2 regions of the Cupriavidus sp. 01L43 genome follow, and region 1 is predicted to be linked to the other one. Evidence: predicted binding sites of a transcription regulator. Region 1 holds the regulator's gene; the other holds the start of a gene.
The links. The regulator FliA, encoded in region 1, starts transcription of late flagellar genes. The targets are predictions, from matches to a motif close to CTAAAGTTTNNNNNNNNNNNGCCGNTA.
Positions count from the first base shown of each region.

Region 1 (4,406 bases):
ACCGCAAGAACGTGGTGGCCGCCCAGCGCGACTTCGACGATGTGCCGCGCCTGACGGCGGCCCAGGAAGCGGCCCTCGACGAACTGGACGCGCTACTGACCGACCCGAGCCTGTGCTTCTCGATGCAGCTCGAACAGGGCGACCTGCAACTGCTGAACAACTATGTCACCGTGCATTCGCGCACGAATTTCGAGGACTACGAGGAGTTCGACCGCAAGCGCCACCTGCTGCGGCTCTGGCTGGCCGTGCCGGGCGCCCAGCCGCTGCCGGACGAGTGGGCCGACTACTTCACCGACGTCCGCGCGGGTGCGGTGCGAGGCGGGCTCCGTGGCAGCGCGCGCAGTGCCGAGTTCGACGCCTACGAGCGCCGCCAGGCCGCCGCACTGGGCATGCCGCTGATGCCGTGGGCACCGGCCACCCAGCCCGCCACGGCCTAGGCGCCAGCATCGCCCCACAAAAAATACAAAGATAAATACGGAGACAACCATGGAACGACGCGATTTCCTCGCGCTGCTGTCGGCGGCGCTGATCCTGCCCCCGGGTCTGGCGCGGGCGGCGCCGGCCGTCACGAAAGTCCTCGTCGGCGCCACGCCGGGCGGCGGCACCGACATCGTCGCGCGCTCCCTGTCGGCCGAGCTGGAGCAGCGGCTCAAGCATCCCTTCATCGTCGAAAACCGGGGCGGCGCGGCCGGCAATATCGCCGCCATCGCCGTGGCCAAGGCGGACCCCGATGGCGGCACGCTGCTGCTGAGCTACACCAGCCACGCGATCAATCCGGCGCTGTTCGAGAAAAAGCCATTCGACGCCATCAAGGACTTCACGCCGATCTCGCTGATCGCCAGTTCGCCGCTGATCCTGGTGTCGCGCCCGGACCTTGGCGTCAGCAACCTGCGCGAACTGGTGGCGCTGGCGAAGTCGAAGCCGGGCAAGCTGAGCATCGCCGTGGCCGGCGTGGGCAGCGCCAACCATCTGGCGGGAGAGATGCTCAAGCACGAGGCCGGCATCGACATCGTCAGCGTGCCGTACAAGGGCGCCGGCCCGGCCGTGGCCGATGTGGTGGGCAGCCAGGCCGACCTGCTGCTCGGCAACGTGGCCACGGTGCAGCCGCTGCTTGTGGCCGGCAAGCTCAAGGGGCTCGGCGTGAGCAGCCCGCAGCGGCTGGCGGCGTTCCCGAACCTCGCCCCGATTGCCGATCTCGTGCCGGGCTTCGACTACAGCTCGTGGTACGGCCTGCTCGGCCCGGCCGGCATGCCGCCGGACATGGTGCGGGAACTGGAGACGGCAGCCCGTGCGGCCGTGGCGGCACCGGCCATGCGCAAGCGCTTGCAGGGGGAAGGTCTGGTACCGGTGGGGAATAGCGCCGCCCAGTTCGCGCAGTTCCTGCAGGCGGAAATCGCGCGATGGGCGAAGGTGGTGGCCGTCACGCACACACGCGTGGCGTGAGGCGGCAGATGTAAAGCCCGGGACGGTTAGCGGAAGCTGACCGTCACCTCATTGCTGCGCCCTTGCAGCGACGGCGCCAGGCCGCCGTTGCCCGGCACGCGGAAGGCGAATACGAAGCCCTTGCTGGCATCGTCGCCAACGAAGGCGTTGGTCTTGCCCTCGGCACCCGGCAGCATCACGCAGCGGTCGGCATTGCAGAGGTAGGCCTGCAGGTCCGGCGGCGGCACGCGCGTGAAGCTGTAACGCCAGCGCACCGCGGTGATGACGCCAGCCGACTGCGGCAGCACCCCGCCCGGCACGATCGGCGCGGACAGCGCGCGCTGGCCCCGGTTCGCAATCATCGGGCCCACCGCCGAGCCAGTCCAGGCATGGCGCGACGGGCCGATTTCGAGCGTTGCCTTCGTCAAGCCCTGCGCCGACAGGATCGCCGGCAGGAAGCCGCAGAGCGCGGCCACCGTCATCGACAGCCAGCCACGCATTACAGCAAACCCCGCAGCTGGTTGCGCAGGCGGGTAATCGCCTGGCTGCGGATCTGGCACACGCGCGACTCGGTCACTTCCAGCACCGCGCCAATCTCGCGCAGGTTCAGTTCCTGGTCGTAGCACAGCGACAGCACCAGCTTTTCCCGCTCGGGCAGCTTGTCGATGGCGCGGATCAGCGCCTCGCGCATGCCGGACTCCATCAGCACCGTCAGCGGGTTGCCGTCGTCGGTCACGCCGAGATGGCGGTCCAGGAAGTCTTCCTCGCCGGAGCGCTCGAAGTCCTCGTAGTGCAGCAGCTGGCAGCCGTAGACCTCGTTGAGCAGCTCCTGGTATTCGTCGAGCGCCATATCGAGTTCCTTGGCCACCTCGGAGTCGATCGGCGTGCGGCCGAGCTTCTGTTCGAGGCTGCGCTGGGTGCGCTCGATCTTGCGCGTGAACTGGCGCAGGCTGCGCGACTGCCAGTCGTTGGCGCGCACCTCGTCGAGCATCGCGCCTCGGATGCGCTGGCTCGCGTAGGTCTCGAAGCGGGCGCCGTGGTTGTCTTCATAGCGCTTGGCAGCGTCGAGCAGGCCGATCATGCCGGCCTGGATCAGGTCGTCGATCTGGACACTGGCAGGCAGCTTGGCCGCCAGTTGCAACGCGATCCGTCGCACCAGCGGCGCGTGTGACTTGACCACGTCTGCCTGTTCGAGCTTTCCCTGAATCGTATACATGGTGGAATTCTCGGTAATAACTTGGTTCGGTGCCAGCGCCCCACTTTCCTTGCGGGGCGGACTGGCTGGCTGAGTGTCGGTCCGGTTGTTGCGACTTCTTGTTCTGGTATCAGGCGGGAACGGCCGCGGCCATCCCCGGAGAGACTGCTTCCTGGCGCAGCGGCCATGCCCCGATGCCGCTGGCCACGTGGCGCAGCGCGCCGGTGGCCGCGGCGGCCGGATAGGCCTCCACGACGCAACGGCCCAGCTGCAGCGCACGCGCCACCAGCGGATCCAGCGGCAGGTAGCCCGCCAGGCTTGCCTCCACGCCCAGGTACTGGCTCGCCGTGCGGGCCAGGTTGCGCGAGAGGGCCATCACCGTCGCTTCCTTGTCCGCCATATTGACGATCAGCTGGAAGTGACGGCATGCAAATTCATGGTGCAGCCGCTTGATGCAGGCGTAGGCAGCGGTGATCGACGTGGCCTCGGGCCGCATCACGATCACGAAGTTGTGCGCCGCGCCGGCCATGGGCGACAGCGCGCCGGACTCGCTCGACTGCGCATCGACCAGCACCGTGCGGATGCCCGGCAAGGCGCGGTCGTCGATCTGCGCGCCGGCGGGCACGTTGCCGGCCGGCAGCACGGCCACGCCGCTGGCGGCACGGGTGCCCGCCGCCGCGTCGAACGGCATCCGGCCGCCCAGCACATCGGCCAGCGTGGCCTTCGGCGCCGCGCCGGCAAGCCGGGTGGCGCGCGCGGCGGCGCGGTCTTCATCGGCCAGCAGCACACGTTCGCCCTGCATGGCGAGCGCGTTGGCCAGCCCGAGCGCCACGGTGGTGGCACCGGCGCCGGCCTCGCAGCCCACCACGGCGATACGCCGGGTGACGCGCGGTGCCAGCATGCGGCGCAGGCTTTCCGCCTGGTCGGAGCCCATCAGGTTCAAGGCTTACTCTCCTGCGGGGGCCAGTTGACGGGCGGCACTGGCACCAAGGGCGTCCATCGCCTGGCGCGCCGAATCAGGCGTGTCGTCGAATGCCGGGGCCGGGGCCGAAGCCACGTTGCGGCCCGGGTAGTTCTCGAGCACGTCCAGCAGCGCCAGCAGGCGGCCCATGCCTTCGTTGAGCACGGTGCCGGACACCGGCGCGTTGACGCGGGCGGTGGCGCGGCCAGCCAGGCGCGACAGGAACGCGGGCGCCGTCGGCGTCGGGTTGTGTTGCAGGCGCAGCGCGGTCAGGCCGAGCTGCACCGAGACCAGCGTGCCGAGCGTGTCGTCGTCGCCCGCACCGTTGCCCTCGCTGCCCTGCGCGAAGTGCTCCATCGCATGGCGCAGCGTGCGGAACTGCTCTTCCGCGTGGTGCGTCCACTGGGCCCAGCGGGCCACCTGGGCGGCCACGTCGGCCAGCGCCGGGTCGCACAGCACGTAGTCCACGGACAGCATGTCGCCGGTTTCGCGATCGACCAGCCGGGACACCACGAGGCAAGCCTCGGTGCCGGCCTCGGCGCCGGCCCCCTGGCCGCGGCCACGGGCGGCGGCGCGCACCTGGCCTTCGGGCACGCGCACCATGCAGTGGCCGAGCCAGTGCACGGCGTCGCGGTCGCGGCAGGTGGTGTCGCCGATGGCGAGGAAGGTCAGCGTATCGGCAATGGTGTCGAGCTTGTTGGCGGCGCCGTCGGCAATCACGCGCGTGGTCTTGCGCGTGCCGGCCACCCAGCGTTCGCCCAGTTGCTGCCAGCGCGCCAGCGTGGCGGCGGACGGCAGCGAGGCATTGAGGTTGACCACGGTGCGGGC
Region 1 covers NZ_JBFTSH010000007.1:83,821-88,226, reverse strand. Annotated here, with positions in the region: gene AC1DP9_RS14040 (TauD/TfdA family dioxygenase) at 1-437, shown strand, start outside; gene AC1DP9_RS14035 (tripartite tricarboxylate transporter substrate-binding protein) at 487-1,443, shown strand; gene AC1DP9_RS14030 (flagellar protein FlhE) at 1,470-1,922, opposite strand; gene AC1DP9_RS14025 (RNA polymerase sigma factor FliA) at 1,922-2,638, opposite strand; gene AC1DP9_RS14020 (MinD/ParA family ATP-binding protein) at 2,748-3,551, opposite strand; gene flhF (flagellar biosynthesis protein FlhF) at 3,564-4,406, opposite strand, start outside.

Region 2 (4,406 bases), 180 kb from region 1:
TGGCCTGGCGGGCGTTCTCGGCGTTCTGGCGCACCGTGGAGGTCAATTCCTCCATCGAGGCGGCGGTCTCCTCGAGCGAGGCCGCCTGCTGCTCGGTCCGCTGGGAGAGATCGGTATTGCCACTGGAAATCTCGCGCGCTGCCGTGTCGATCGAGCCGGCGGCCTGCTGGATGCCGCGTACCAGCACGCCAAGCTGGCCGAAGGCGCGTTCCATCGCGCCAAGCATGCGGCCCATCTCATCCTGGGTGCGCACGGCGATGGCGTGGCCCAGGCGGCCCTGGGCGAGCGCCTCGGCGGCGTCCAGCGCCTGGCCGGCCGGGCGCGTCACCGAGCGGGTGATGGCCAGGCCCAGCAGCGCGGCGATCGCGGCGGCGGCGGCCGCCAGGCCGATCAGCAGGTTGCGGGCAAAGACATAGTGGTCGGAAGCCTCGGCCACGGCGTCGATGGCCATCTTCCGGCCAGACGCGGCGGCTTCGTCGAGTTTGTCGAAATAGGCGCCCTGCGCCGCCGGCAGCGTCACGATCAGGCCGGCGCGGGCGCTATTGAAGTCGCCACCGCGCAGTTGCTGCATGACGAGGTCGAGCTGGCCGTTGTAGGTGGTCCGGGTCTGGTTGAGCTGCTCGAACATGGCCTTGGACTCGGCCCGGCCACTGGCCTCGATGATCTTGGCCAGGGTTTCCAGGCTGGCGCGCATCTCGTCGCGCAGCTTGTTCACCTTGTCGATGTTCTGGGCGGCCAGCGCCGGATCCTCGGTCAGCGTGGCGTCGCGCACCAGCACACCGATCTGCAGCGCCCCTTCCTTCACGTGGTTCAGGTCGATGACGCGCAGCAGGCGCTGCTCCACCGCCTGGTGCATCGCATCGTTCATCCCGCGCAGCGCCGTCACGCCCACGGCCGCTACGGCCGCCAGCAGCAACACCACCGCACAGAATGCCAGGGACAGTCGTGCCCCGATACCCATGTTTCGCAAGCCCATCTCAGCGTACCTTTCTCTCTTTTTCGATGTTGGATGTACGTCTAGCGTCCACCGGAATCCGGGTGTCGCCATCAGCGCTATCGGGCAGGCCGGTGCGCTTCTTGAGCGGAAAATCGAAATAGGGGGAAAAGTGCCGGCAGTTCGTCAAATTGCCGCGTCAACGACTGGCGTCTAATCTGTTCCGGGCACTCCGGCCCGGCCGACCACGGCCACTGCGGCGACAGACCGCGACGAAACGACGAGGGCAAAAAAAAGAAGCCCACGCGCGGGGTGCTCGTAGGCTTTCAGGACTGCTGTGAAAGACCGGGGGTAAACCGGTCCGAACCCCGGAATATAAACCTGCTTACATGAGGTGTAAATGAGGCTTCTATCAGGGAATGCCCTGATGGCGGCTGTAACGAATTGAGCACTTTCGCGTTCCATGTCGTGCCATGCCGCACATTCGGGCATATCGGCAGTTATCGGCAGCGTCCCGGAAAGCTTTAGCGCGAGCGGATTGCGGCGCAAACGTTGCTTTTCTGTCTGGCCGCGACAACGAAGGTGCTACTTCAATCACACCGACTGCATCAATAAAATAAATAGAGCTTTACCTCTAGGCATTGTTCGCGGGCCAACTTTGTCAACACTTGTAAAACTTTGTTACCCTCCCGGCTGAAGTATTCCCCTTCTCTCCTCGCAAGGCCGGCCGAATTGCTCGGCCGGATGGCGCCATTCAACCGTTCGGTGTGCGCGCCCGTTAACGTGATGAAGGTGAGCCCCTGCCCCGGCTCCGAGAGCGAATGTTTCATATCTCGCCGGGATCAGGGCGCGCCATCCGTCACTTTTAGTGCGACCTCGATCCATGCGCCTGGTCCTCGGACCGTTGACCGCCGCCAGAACCCTCGCGGGCTCTTCCGGAGAAGTTGTGAAGCAGGAAAAAAAGGTTCCCCGTCCCAGCCGAAAGTTGCAGCATCTGCACTTTGCGGCCCACAGCGCCAGCCGCAATACCGTCATCGTGCACCTCTCGAATGGCACGCGGCTGACCGGGATCGTGCTGGCCTCGGACAACTACATGATTCTGCTGGGCAAAACGGGCGAGGATCCCATGCCCACGGTGGTCTACAAGCGCGCCATTACCGTGGTGACGCCGGCGCACGCGCCGGAAGCCGACGCAGCGGTGCTGGACGCCGAGGCGTCGCCGGATTTTGTGCGTCTATATATACCGCGCACCCGCAAGCGCCGCTGACGCCGCCAGGCCGGCCCGCGCCGGCGGCGCCCCGCCCATTCCCCGGGCCGGCCGCCATCCGCAATAACGCCGGGGGTTCCGGGCAGCGCCCGCAAACTCTCGCAAAGATCACTCTAAAGTCTCCTACCGCCCTGTCGATAACCCTTGCAACGGAGGCACTCTACGCCCTGCAACGCAGGCAGCCAACGTTACGGCACCCGCCGGAATGCCTAAAACATTGCATATAGGAGTCGTACCATGGCGCAAGTCATCAACACCAACATTCTGTCGCTGCAAACGCAGAGCAACCTGAACACGTCGCAATCGTCGCTGAACACCGCGATCCAGCGCCTGTCGTCGGGCCTGCGCATCAACAGCGCCAAGGACGATGCTGCTGGTCAAGCCATCGCCAACCGCTTCACCGCCAACATCAAGGGCCTGACGCAAGCTTCGCGTAACGCCAACGACGGTATCTCGATCGCGCAAACGACCGAAGGCGCCCTGAGCGAAGTCAACAACAACCTGCAACGTATCCGTGAACTGTCGGTGGAAGCCGCCAACGGTACGAACTCGGGTTCGGACCTGAAGTCGATCCAGGACGAAATCAAGCAACGTCTGTCGGAAATCGACCGCGTGTCGGCTCAGACCCAGTTCAACGGTGTCAAGGTTCTGGCCAAGGACCAGAACATGTCGATCCAGGTTGGCGCCAACGACAGCGAAACCATCTCGATCGCCCTGAAGGAAATCACCTCGAAGACCCTGGGCGTCGCTGGTTTCAGCGTTGCCGGCCCGCAAGGTGCCACGGCTTCGATCGGTTCCGCCGCCGCTCAAACGGCTCTGGGTTCCGCTACCCCGGTGACGGCTGCTTCGGCAACCGGCATCGCCGCCGCTGACATCCAGCGCGCTCTGGGCCTGAACACCTCGGCAGCCATCAACTCGCAATCCGTCGTGACGGATTCGAAGGGCAACTGGTTCGTGCAAGTGAGCATGACCGGCCTGACCGCCGCCGACGACGCCGCTCTGTCCTCGAAGGGCCTGGCTGGCAACGGTACGGCTACCTCGACGACGATGTACATCGCCGTCAAGCCGAGCGACGCTTCGGTGTCGGGTTCCACCGCCGGCTTCACGATCAAGGGCGCTTCGCTGCAAGCTTCGGACTTCCAACAAGCTGCCACGGTTGACCCGCTGAAGACGCTGGACTCCGCACTGGCTTCGGTTGACAGCCTGCGTTCGAGCCTGGGTGCTGTGCAAAACCGCTTCGAGTCGACGATCAACAACCTGAGCACGACGGTGAACAACCTGTCGGCTTCGCGTTCGCGCATCGAAGACGCTGACTACGCAACGGAAGTGTCGAACATGACCCGCGCGCAGATCCTGCAACAAGCTGGTACCTCGGTGCTGTCGCAAGCAAACCAGACCACGCAAAACGTGCTGTCGCTGCTGCGTTAATCGCCGCGCCGCAAGAAGGCCGGGCCGCAAGGCCCGGCTTTTTTGCCGGAATGTTTTGCAGGCAGCCCACTGCCTGCAAAGCGTTTCAACCGAGCAGAACCCCTCGCCTCACCGGACGGAGCAAACCATGGCAACTCCCAATCCCGTTTCCACTCCGGCGGCCCGCATTCCCGCCGACACCGTGGCCATCGCGCCGGCTTCCGCCGCCCCGACCGCCACGGTAAAAGCCGTTCGCCCGTCGCGTGAAGCCGACCGCGCGGACACCCGGCCCGCCGCCGATGCGCCTGAAAACACCGCCACCGCGGTGCAGGAGCTGGTGGACGTGCTGAAGACCACCTCCATTGGCCTGCGCTTCGCCATCGACGACCAGACGCACCGCGTCATCACCACGGTTTTCGACAAGGAGACGGGCGAGATCATCCGGCAAATGCCGAATGAAGACGTTGTGCGCCTGGCGCGCGCGATCGACAAGCTCCAGGGCCTGTTCGTGAGCCACGCCGTCTGACCTCTGCAATCACCCAGTTGAAGACAAATAACAATAGGTAGAACAGTCATGGCAATCTCTTCCATCGGTATCGGTTCCAACCTCGAGCTGCAAACGCTGCTCGACAAGCTCCAGGCAGCGGAAGAACTTCCGCTCACGCAGATCAACAACCAGGCCAAGAGCTACCAGGCCAAGCTGTCCGGCTACGGCACCATCAAGAGCGTGCTGGATGCCTATTCGGCCGCCGCCAAGACGCTGAACACCGCCGCCACGTGGAGCGCCGTCAAGGCCGC
Region 2 covers NZ_JBFTSH010000007.1:263,956-268,361, reverse strand. Annotated here, with positions in the region: gene AC1DP9_RS14930 (methyl-accepting chemotaxis protein) at 1-961, opposite strand, end outside; gene AC1DP9_RS14925 (hypothetical protein) at 1,543-1,764, opposite strand; gene AC1DP9_RS14920 (RNA chaperone Hfq) at 1,881-2,201, shown strand; gene AC1DP9_RS14915 (FliC/FljB family flagellin) at 2,439-3,629, shown strand; gene AC1DP9_RS14910 (flagellar protein FlaG) at 3,757-4,134, shown strand; gene fliD (flagellar filament capping protein FliD) at 4,183-4,406, shown strand, end outside.
Region 2: the regulator FliA is predicted to act here: its motif matches at 2,315-2,341, upstream of AC1DP9_RS14915 (FliC/FljB family flagellin).